2 regions of the Bradyrhizobium sp. BR2003 genome follow, and region 1 is predicted to be linked to the other one. Evidence: riboswitches for the same ligand, from Rfam matches in the RefSeq annotation. Region 1 holds a riboswitch; the other holds the start of a gene.

Region 1 (5,510 bases):
GCCTGCACGAATTTGAACGGTCCGGAGCCGATCTGTTCCGGGATCGGCTTGTCCGGCGGCGTCTCGGCAAGACGTTTCGGCATCATGAACGGCACGCGCGACGACGGCTTGCCGATCGATTCCAGCACGAGGCCGTAGGGTTCCTTCAGCTTCAGCGTGATGGTCTTGGCGTCGGTCGCCTCCAGGCTCGCCGTGAAGTCCATCAGCTTCTGGCCCATGCCGTCGACCTTGCCCCAACGCTTCAGCGAGGCGACGCAGTCTTCCGCGGTGACCGGTGCGCCGTCGTGCCACTTCAGGCCGTCGCGCAGTGTGAACGTGTAGGTCAGCTTGTCGTCGGAGACCTTCCAGTCCGCCATCTGCGGCTGGATCTTGAAATTGGAATCCGTCGCCAGCAGCGTGTCATAGATCATGTAGCCATGATCGCGGGTGATGTAGGCCGTGGTCATGATCGGATCGATGACGCGCAGATCCGAGTGCATCACCGCGGTGATGGTCTTGCCCGCGGCCATCGCCTGCGGTGCGAATGACAATTCCTGCGGCGCGAACGACAGCGCGAGCGCCGTCAACGCGGCCGCCAGCGTGCGGTGCTTCCAACGCGAGATAGGGAACATGCAAACTCTCCTGACGTGTAACTGGTCAAAGCCGGCTTATTCGTTATGCACGCGGTTCGTTATTTAGGCGAACTAACATGCTGTATGGCTTGTGAAATCGAGACTTGCACCAAGCGCCAAGCGCGTCAATCGGTTTCAGGCCGCATCGGACGTACACAAACGAATGAGGCCGCACGCCAGATTTTGGCTTTACAAAATCATCGGCTGAGATTTTCGTAACGCGCGCGCGATGCCGGCGCCGTCAGAACAACAAGAGAGAACAACGATGAACCCAGCCAATCTCCCCTTTGATTCCGAAACGATGTTGCAGGGCCTGCGCAGCTGGGTGGAATGCGAAAGCCCGACCTGGGACGCCGCCGCGGTCGAGCGCATGCTCGATCTCGCCGCGCGCGAGATGGCGATCATGGGTGCGACGATCGAGCGCATCGCCGGACGCCAGGGCTTCGCGGGCTGCGTGCGCGCCCGTTTCCCCCATCCGAAACAAGGCCAGCCCGGCATCCTGATATCAGGCCATCTGGACACCGTGCACCCGGTCGGCACCATCGAGAAGCTGAAGTGGCGGCGCGAGGGCAACAAGTGCTTCGGGCCGGGCATCTTCGACATGAAGGGCGGCAACTACCTGTCGATCGAGGCGATCAGGCAATTGGCGCGCGCCTCCTTCACCACGCCGCTGCCGATCACCGTGCTGTTCACTCCCGATGAAGAGGTCGGCACACCGTCGACGCGCGACATCATCGAGGCGGAAGCCGCGCGCAACAAGTACGTGCTGGTGCCGGAGCCCGGCCGCCCGAACAACGGCGTCGTCACCGGCCGCTATGCGATCGCGCGCTTCAATCTGGAAGCCACCGGCAAGCCCAGCCATGCCGGCGCGACGCTGTCTTCCGGGCGTTCCGCGATCCGCGAGATGGCGCGGCAGATCATCGCCATCGACGGCATGACCACCGAGGACTGCACATTCTCGGTCGGCATCGTGCATGGCGGCCAGTGGGTCAATTGCGTCGCGACGACCTGCACCGGCGAAGCGCTCAGCATGGCCAAACGCCAGGCCGATCTCGACCGTGGCGTCGAGCGCATGCTGGCACTGTCGGGTACCGCCAACGACGTCACCTTCAAGGTGACGCGCGGCGTCACTCGCCCGGTGTGGGAACCTGATGCGGGCACCATGGCGCTCTACGAAAAGGCAAAAGGTCTTGCGGCGGCGATGGGTCTCGATCTGCCGCACGGCAGCGCCGGCGGCGGCTCGGACGGCAACTTCACCGGCGCGATGGGCATCCCCACGCTCGACGGCCTCGGCGTTCGCGGCGCCGATGCGCATACACTCAACGAACATATCGAGGTCGACAGCCTCGCCGAACGCGGCCGCCTGATGGCGGCGCTGCTGGCGACGCTGGACTGACATCGATTGCACTGCACAACACGTTGGCACTGCCGGACCGAAATTTAGCCTTGTCCATTTTTAAGGCTTCGCCTACGGTCCGGCCGTCCAACGCGACGATGCGGGAGAGATCGAAGCGACAACATTCGTGTTGTTGCCTTCGGCGCCGACGGAGCAACCGCCCCGGAAACTCTCAGGCAAAAGGACTGTATCGTCAGGACAATCTGGAGAGAGACGAACATGGCCGCACATCAAGGGGCCGTGACGTCCACCGAAGGGGATAGTTCGCTTCCGGCCCCGGCCCGATGCGGATCAAGCTCTCAGGTACCGTGACAGATGGGGCGCCGATGCCGGTTTCACCGGCTGTTCGGCGACTCTAACCCACGGGAGCCTGACAACCATCATGCCACACATCGCGATCATCGGCGCCGGCATCACCGGCGTAACGACGGCCTATGCCCTGCTTGAACGCGGCTACAAGGTGACTGTCCTCGACAGGCATCGCTACGCCGCGATGGAAACCTCGTTCGCCAATGGCGGACAATTGTCCGCCAGCAACGCCGAAGTGTGGAACAGTGCCGCGACCATCCTGAAGGGGCTGCGCTGGATGCTGAGAAGCGACGCGCCGCTGCTGATGAACCCGAAGCCGAGCTGGCACAAATATTCCTGGATCGGCGAGTTCGTAGGCCACATCACGCGCTATCGCAGCAACACCATCGAGACCACGCGGCTCGCAATCGAAGCGCGCAAGCACCTGTTCTCGATCGCACAGCGCGAGAACATCGCCTTCGATCTCGAACGCCGCGGCATCCTGCACGTCTATCACGACAAGGCCGGATTCGAGGCGGGCCTCAAGGTCAACACGCTGCTGCAGCAAGGCGGGCTCGACCGCCGACCGGTGACATCAGACGAAATCCGCATCATCGAACCCGCGCTGCAGACAACCTGCTATGGCGGCTTCTTCACGCCGTCGGACGCGACCGGCGATATCCACAAGTTCACGCGTGGACTTGCCGACGCCTGCGTCCGCCGTGGCGCGAGCTTTGTCCATGAAGCCGACGTCGACACGATCGCACGCGGCGATGACGGCTTCCGCATCGGCTGGAACGAAGCTGCTTCACACGAAGCTGCGGTCGCGACGCGGCATCAATTGCAAGCGGACGGGATCGTGATTTGCGCAGGCGTGGCGAGCCGCCACTTCGCCAGCCTGCTCAACGATCGCGTCAATGTCTATCCGGTGAAGGGCTATTCGATCACGGTGCAGCTCGATGCGCCGCAAAGCCGGAACGCCGCCCCAACCGTCAGCCTGCTCGATGAAGCTGCGAAGATCGTCACCAGCCGGCTCGGCGCCGACCGCTTCCGCATCGCCGGCACCGCCGAGTTCAACGGCTTCAACCGCGACATTCGCGCCGACCGCATTCAACCGCTGGTGGACTGGGTGCGGCATCATTTCCCAAAGATCGATGCGTCGAAAGTCGTGCCATGGGCGGGCCTGCGCCCGATGATGCCGAACATGATGCCGGTGGTTCGCGCCGGACGGATTCCGGGCGTGTTCTACAACACCGGCCACGGTCATCTCGGTTGGACGCTGTCGGCGGCGACGGCGCAGATGGTGGCCCAGGCGATCGACGATTGGCGCGACCTCGACACGCCGCCGATGGCGCCGACGTTGGCTGCCGGGCTCGACGTGCCTGCCAACGCGCGCAAAGCTGAAATCAATCCACCTTCCAGTGGACTGCTTCGAACTTCACCGGAGGAATAATCGCACCAACAGGACTGATTAGCTGCACCGCAAAAACCGCAGCACCGATGGCATGGGACTTGCTCAAGTTCTGCCGTGTGTCTCTTACCATCTGTGCTACGGTCCGGTGTGCAACGGTCCCCGCTGGGGACTTCATCGACCACAACCCAACGGATCCAATTTGCTCGGATATCTGCTTCGCCGCATCCTCGCCGCCATTCCCGTGATGGGCGTGGTGGCTCTGTTCGTGTTCCTGTTGCTGCGGCTGACGCCGGGCGACCCCGCCGCCATCCTTGCCGGCGACAACGCGACGCCCGAACAGCTCGAACGTATCAGGACCTCGCTTGGTCTGAACGAGCCGATCTACATCCAGTTCTACACCTGGGTCGCCAAGTTGCTGCACGGCGACCTCGGCGTCTCCCTGATCTCGAACAAGCCGATCCTCGAGATGATCGCCCCGCGCCTCGAGCCCTCGATCTCGGTCGCGCTGGCCACCATCATCCTCTCGATCTTGGTGGCGGTGCCGCTCGGCGTGATCGCGGCGTGGAAACACGGCACCTGGATCGACCGCTTCGTGATGGGTCTGTCGGTGCTCGGCTTCTCGGTGCCGGTGTTCGTGATCGGCTATGTGCTGATCCAGATCTTTGCGATCGATCTGCGCTGGGTTCCAGTACAGGGCTTCAAGAGCATCTCGGCCGGCTTCGGCCCGTTCTTCGAGCGCATCATCCTGCCGACCTGCACCCTCTCCTTCATCTACGTCGCGCTGATCGCGCGCATGACGCGGGCCTCGATGCTCGACGTGCTCGGTGAGGATTACGTGCGCACGGCGCGCGCCAAGGGCATCGGCGAGACCGGCGTGCTGCTGCGCCATGCGCTGCGCAACGCGGCCGTGCCGGTCATCACGGTGATCGGTTCCGGCTTCGCGCTGTTGATCTCCGGGGTCGTCGTCACGGAAAGCGTGTTCAACCTGCCCGGCATCGGCCGCCTCACCGTCGATGCGGTGCTGGCGCGCGACTACCCGGTGATCCAGGCGATGATCCTCTTGACGTCGGGTATCTATGTCGCGGTCAATCTGTTGATCGACCTCGCCTACACCCTGCTCGATCCTCGTATCCGGTACTGAGCAATGGCGATCGAAACTCTTCCTGAATCCACTATCCCCGTTACCCGGCCGTTCCGCGTCAAGTTCGGCTTCCTGACGTCGACGCCGATCATCGCAATTGCGACGATCTGCCTCGCCCTCATCATCCTGATGGCGATCTTCGCGCCGCTGCTTGCGCCGCATGATCCTCTGCTGCTGACGCCGTCGCAGCGGCTGAAGCCGTCGAGCGCACAATATCTGCTCGGCACCGACGCTTATGGCCGCGACCTGTTGTCGCGCATCATCTACGGCGCACGGATCTCGCTGGTGATCGGGCTCGGCGCAGCCGTCTGTTCGATCGCCATCGGTCTTCTGATCGGCCTCGTCGCCGGTTTCTTCCGCTGGGTCGATGCGGTGCTGATGCGCGTGATGGACGGCTTGATGGCGATCCCCGCCATCCTGCTCGCGATCGCCGTGGTGTCGCTGTCGGGCGCCAGCATCTGGACCGTGATGGTCGCGATCACCATCCCCGAGATCCCGCGCGTGGCGCGGCTGGTGCGCTCGGTGGTGCTGACCGCACGCGAGGAGCCTTATGTCGAAGCCGCGATCTCGCTCGGCACCAGCTTGCCGAAGATCATGTGGCGGCATTTGATGCCGAACACGATTGCGCCGCTGATCGTGCAAGGCACCTATGTCTGCGCG
Region 2 (5,510 bases), on a different contig from region 1:
ATCTGAGGGCGCGAACGGATGCAGATTGCCGAACGCCGGCCAGGTCAGCGGGATCATCTCGGTGGTGGCGTTGAGCTTCATCGTGCAGGAGCCGAGCGGGATCATCGCGCGGTCGAGCGCGAGGTCGCGATCGCTGAGCTTGCGCATGTAGCGCAGCAGCTCGGTCTCGGAACGATGCGTATTGAACACCGGATGGGTGAGGAAGGCGCTCGAGCGCCGCAGATCCTTCGGCAGCGCCTCGTGCGCGCCGGCCTCGATCTCGGCATAGCTGAGCTTGCCGCCGAACACGCGCCACACCGCCTCGACCGTCTCCGGCGTCGAGGTCTCGTCGAGCGCGATGCCGAGCGTGGTCGCGCCGACGCGCAGATTGATCCGCTCCGCCAGCGCGCGGGTGACGAGCTCGCTCTGCCTGCTACCTGCCTCGACGGTCACGGTGTCGAAGAACGCTTCGCTGGTCGGCGCGAAGCCGAGCTTGCGCAGGCCGGCGGCAAGCACGGTGGCGCGGCGATGCACGCTGCGTGCGATATGGGTCAAGCCCTCGGGACCGTGATAGACCGCATACATCGAGGCGATCACGGCGAGCAGCACCTGCGCGGTGCAAATGTTCGAGGTCGCTTTCTCGCGGCGGATATGCTGCTCGCGGGTCTGCAGCGCGAGGCGATAGGCGGGCTGCCCACGCGAATCCACCGAGAGGCCGACGATGCGGCCGGGCAGCGAGCGCTTCAGCGTATCGCGCACCGCCATATAGGCGGCGTGCGGTCCGCCATAACCCATCGGCACGCCGAACCGCTGCGCCGAGCCGATCGCGATGTCGGCGCCGAGCTCGCCGGGCGAGGTGAGCAGCGTCAGCGACAGCAGGTCCGCCGCGACGATCGCAAGCGCGCCCTTGGCACGCAGCGACGCGATGGCAGGCTTGAGGTCGCGCACCGCACCCGATGTTCCCGGATACTGCAGCAGCGCGCCGAGCACATCGGCGTTGTCGAGCTCGGTCAGGGGATCGCCGACGACCAGCGCCCAGCCCAGCGGCGCGGCGCGCGTGCGCATCACCGCCAGCGTCTGCGGATGCACCTCCTTGTCGACGAAGAACACCTTTGCCTTGACCTGCGAGTGGCGCTCGGCGAGCGCCATCGCTTCCGCCGCTGCCGTCGCTTCGTCGAGCAGCGAGGCGTTGGCGACGTCGAGCCCGGTGAGGTCGCAGATCATGGTCTGGAAATTGAACAGGGCCTCGAGCCGGCCCTGACTGATCTCCGGCTGGTACGGCGTATAGGCGGTGTACCAGGCCGGGTTCTCCAGGATGTTGCGCTGGATCACCGCAGGCAGAATGGTGCCGGAATAGCCCTGACCGATCAGCGAGGTGAACACCTGGTTCTGCGCGGCGAGCTCGCTCATATGCGCGAGCGCCTCGGTCTCGCTCAGCGCGCGGCCGAGATCGAGCGGCGCCTTCTGGCGGATCGACGCCGGCAGCGTCTCATTCATCAGCGCCTGCAGGCTCGCGGCGCCGACCGTCTCCAGCATCGCGGTGATGTCGCGCGGCGACGGTCCGATATGGCGGCGGACGAAATCGGTGGCGGCTTCGTTGATCGGCTTGAAGGGCGCGTTCATGGGTGATCCTCGGGGTGATCCTTTAGGCGGTGTGCGCGGCGTAGGCGGCCTCGTCCATCAGGCCGCCGAGCTCGCCCTTGTCTGCAATCTTCATCTTGAAGAACCAGGCCTTGCCGCCGGCGTCCGAATTGACCAGCGCGGGCTCGGCGGCGAGCGCGTCGTTGACCTCGACCACCTCGCCGGTGATCGGCGCGTAAACGTCGGAGGCGGCCTTGACGGATTCGACGACCGCGGCGGCCTCGGCCTTCTTCAGGCTGCGGCCGATCTTGGGCAGTTCGACGAACACGACGTCGCCGAGCTGCGACTGCGCATAGTCGGTGATGCCGATCGTGGCGACGTCGCCTTCGATGCGGAGCCATTCGTGGTCGGACGTGTACAGCGTCGTCATGGGGATCGATCCTTTGGCGTTTAGCGTTTGTAGGTATTGGGGACGAAGGGCGTGGCGGCGACCTTCAGCGGAAGCCGCTGGCCGCGCACTTCGGCGAAAACGGTGGTGCCGACCGTGGAAAGGGCGGTGGGCAGATAGCCCATCGCGACCGGCGCATTGAGGCTCGGGCCGAAGCCGCCCGAGGTCACCTTGCCGATCTGCTCGGTCGAGGCGGCATCGGCGAACAGTGCGGCGCCTTCGCGCACCGGGGCGCGGCCGTCGGGCTTCAGGCCGACCCGCCGGCGCGCGGCGCCATCTGCGAATTGCGCGAGAATCTTGTCGGCGCCCGGGAAGCCGCCGGCGCGGGCGCCGCCGCTGCGGCGAACCTTCTGCACCGACCATTCCAGCGCGCCTTCGACCGGCGTCGTCGTGGTGTCGATGTCATGGCCATAGAGGCACAGCCCGGCTTCGAGCCGCAGGCTGTCGCGCGCGCCGAGCCCGATCGGCAACACGTCGGGATTGTCGAGCAGCGCGGTGACCAGGGCTTCCACCTTGTCTGCGGGCACGGAAATCTCAAAGCCGTCCTCGCCGGTGTAGCCGGAGCGCGAGACGAAGCAGTCGACGTCGCCGACGCGGCGCGGACCGGCGTCCATGAATTTCATCGAACTGACATCTGCACAAAGTTTCGCCAGCGCCGATTCGGCCTTCGGCCCCTGCAGTGCGATCAGCGCGCGGTCGGCCAGCGATACGATTTCGCAAGCGTCGGCGAGACTAGCGCGCAGATGCGCCTCGTCCTCGGCCTTGCAGGCGGCGTTGACCACCAGGAACAGGTGATCGCCGAAATTCGCCACCATCAGGTCGTCGAGCAGGCCGCCGTCATTGTTGGTGAATTGCGCGTAGCGCTGCCGTCCCGGCGCGATACCGACGATGTCCTGCGGCACCAGTTTCTCCAGCGCGAGCGCCGCGTCGGCGACCTTGCCGGATTTGGCCTTCAGCACCAGCTGGCCCATGTGCGACACGTCGAACAGGCCGGCTTCCTTGCGGGTGTGCAGATGCTCCTTCAGCACGCCGGCCGCATATTGCACCGGCATGTCATAGCCGGCGAACGGCACCATCCTGGCGCCGCGCGCCAGGTGCAGCGCGTGCAGCGGGGTCTGTTTCAGCGGGGAAGTTTCGTGTGCAAGCATCACAGGGCCCTCGCGGTTCCCGTCGGGGATCTATTTCCCCTTGAGAAACCTGCAGAAAGCCCCATCTGTCGCTGTGCCTGAGAGTATTATCCCGTCGGCGGACGCATCGGGGCGAACCCCAGCGTCTCTTTCCAGATGTCAGACGTCACGCGGTCCTTTTGCCTGAGAGTTTCCGGGGCGGTTGCTCCTTCGGCGCCGGCGATAAGGCCGGTCTCTCCCGACGTGACTAGGTATAGGTAGGTAGAAAACACGGCGCCACCAAGACTGTCAACGCAGCTGCAGCAACTATCCAATGGGCTTTGTGCTGCCGCGGCAAGCCCATGATCCGCCTGCACAGTTTCTGGACACCGCAGCTGGCAATGTCTAAAAGCGTTCGGCCGGAAAATGACGCCTTTTTGCGGCTGGCCGGCCCCTTTTTCCGATTGGATGAACATGAGCAGCGTCAACGACATCAGGTCGACATTTCTGAACTTCTTCAAGGAGAACGGGCACGAGATCGTGGCCTCGTCGCCGCTGGTTCCGCGCAACGACCCGACCTTGATGTTCACCAATGCCGGCATGGTGCAGTTCAAGAACGTCTTCACCGGCGTCGAGAAGCGCGGCTATCAGCGCGCCACGACGTCGCAGAAGTGCGTGCGCGCCGGCGGCAAGCATAACGACCTCGACAATGTCGGCTATACCGCGCGCCATCTCACCTTCTTCGAGATGCTCGGCAACTTCTCGTTCGGCGATTACTTCAAGGAGCGCGCGATCGAGCTCGCCTGGAATCTGATCACGAAGGATTTCGGGCTGAAGAAGGACAAGCTGCTGGTCACCGTCTACCACACCGACGACGAGGCGGCCGGCTACTGGAAGAAGATCGCAGGCTTCTCGGACGACCGCATCATCCGCATCCCGACCTCGGATAATTTCTGGGCGATGGGCGACACCGGCCCGTGCGGTCCGTGTTCCGAGATCTTCATCGACCGCGGCGAGCACATCTGGGGCGGCCCTCCTGGCACTCCGGAGGAGGATGGCGATCGCTTCCTCGAATTCTGGAACCTGGTGTTCATGCAGTACGAGCAGGTGACGAAGGAGGAGCGCGTGGCGCTGCCGCGTCCCTCGATCGATACCGGCATGGGGCTGGAGCGCATGGCCTGCATCCTGCAGGGCGTCGAGAGCGTGTTCGAGACCGATCTGTTCCGCAACCTGATCGATGCCGCCGCGTCCACCCTCGGCCACGGTCCGAACGAGCAGAACGTTGGGTCGTATCGGGTCATCGCGGACCATCTGCGCTCGTCGGCGTTCCTGATCACCGACGGCGTGCTGCCGTCGAACGAGGGCCGCGGCTACGTGCTGCGCCGGATCATGCGCCGCGCGATGCGCCATGCGCAGCTCCTGGGCGCGAGCGAGCCGCTGATGCATCGCCTGGTCTGGGCGCTGGTCCGCGAGATGGGCCAGGCCTATCCGGATCTGGTCCGCGCCGAGAAGCTGATCGAGGAGACGCTGCGGCTGGAGGAGACGCGCTTCCGCAAGACGCTGGCGCGCGGCCTGTCGATCCTCGACGAGAAGAGCGCCGGCCTCAAGAAGGGCGACATGTTCGACGGCGACACCGCGTTCACGCTGTACGACACCTACGGCTTCCCGCTCGATCTGACGCAGGACGCGCTGAAGTCGCGCGGCATCAGCGTCGACCAGGCAGCGTTCACCGACGCGATGGAGCGGCAGCGCGTGAAGGCGCGTGCCTCCTGGGCCGGCTCGGGCGAGGCGGCGAGTGAGGCAATCTGGTTCCCGCTGCGCGAGAAGCTCGGCGCGACGGAGTTCTTGGGCTACGAGACCGAGAGCGCGGAAGGTGCGGTGACGGCGCTGATCAAGGACGGCGCCGAGGTCGAGAGCCTGAAGGCCGGCGAGAGCGGCGCGATCGTGCTGAACCAGACCCCGTTCTACGGTGAGTCCGGCGGCCAGGTCGGCGACACCGGCGTGCTGACCGGCGAGGGCGTCAAGTTCCGCGTCACCGACACCCAGAAGAAGGCCGGCGATGTGTTCGTGCATCTCGGCACGGTGGAGCAGGGCACGCTCGGCGTCGGCACCGCGCTGCAGCTCGAGGTCGATCACGCCAGGCGTTCGTCGATCCGCGCCAACCATTCGGCGACGCATCTGTTGCACGAGGCGCTGCGCCAGGTGCTCGGCGATCACATCGCGCAACGTGGCTCGCTGGTGACGCCGGACCGGCTGCGCTTCGACTTCGTGCATCCGAAGCAGATCACGCCGGAAGAGCTCGCCCGGATCGAGGACATCGCCAACGATGTGGTGCTGGAGAATGACGAGGTCACCACCCGGGTGATGGGTGTCGACGATGCCCGTGAGGCCGGCGC

Evidence for each region. Region 1 has a riboswitch for glycine ahead of E2I15_RS02000 (D-amino acid dehydrogenase). Riboswitches for the same ligand answer to the same signal wherever they lie in the genome.
Region 2: another riboswitch for glycine. It lies ahead of gcvT (glycine cleavage system aminomethyltransferase GcvT); the one in region 1 lies ahead of E2I15_RS02000 (D-amino acid dehydrogenase).

Annotation. Positions count from the first base shown of each region.
Region 1 is NZ_SMYJ01000007.1:56,579-62,088, reverse strand. Features, by position in the region: gene E2I15_RS02010 (ABC transporter substrate-binding protein) at 1-611, opposite strand, end outside; gene E2I15_RS02005 (M20/M25/M40 family metallo-hydrolase) at 877-2,007, shown strand; glycine riboswitch at 2,099-2,205, shown strand; glycine riboswitch at 2,207-2,326, shown strand; gene E2I15_RS02000 (D-amino acid dehydrogenase) at 2,390-3,748, shown strand; gene E2I15_RS01995 (ABC transporter permease) at 3,909-4,850, shown strand; gene E2I15_RS01990 (ABC transporter permease) at 4,854-5,510, shown strand, end outside.
Region 2 is NZ_SMYJ01000024.1:104,483-109,992, reverse strand. Features, by position in the region: gene gcvP (aminomethyl-transferring glycine dehydrogenase) at 1-1,602, opposite strand, end outside; gene gcvH (glycine cleavage system protein GcvH) at 1,625-1,990, opposite strand; gene gcvT (glycine cleavage system aminomethyltransferase GcvT) at 2,011-3,156, opposite strand; glycine riboswitch at 3,298-3,386, opposite strand; gene alaS (alanine--tRNA ligase) at 3,589-5,510, shown strand, end outside.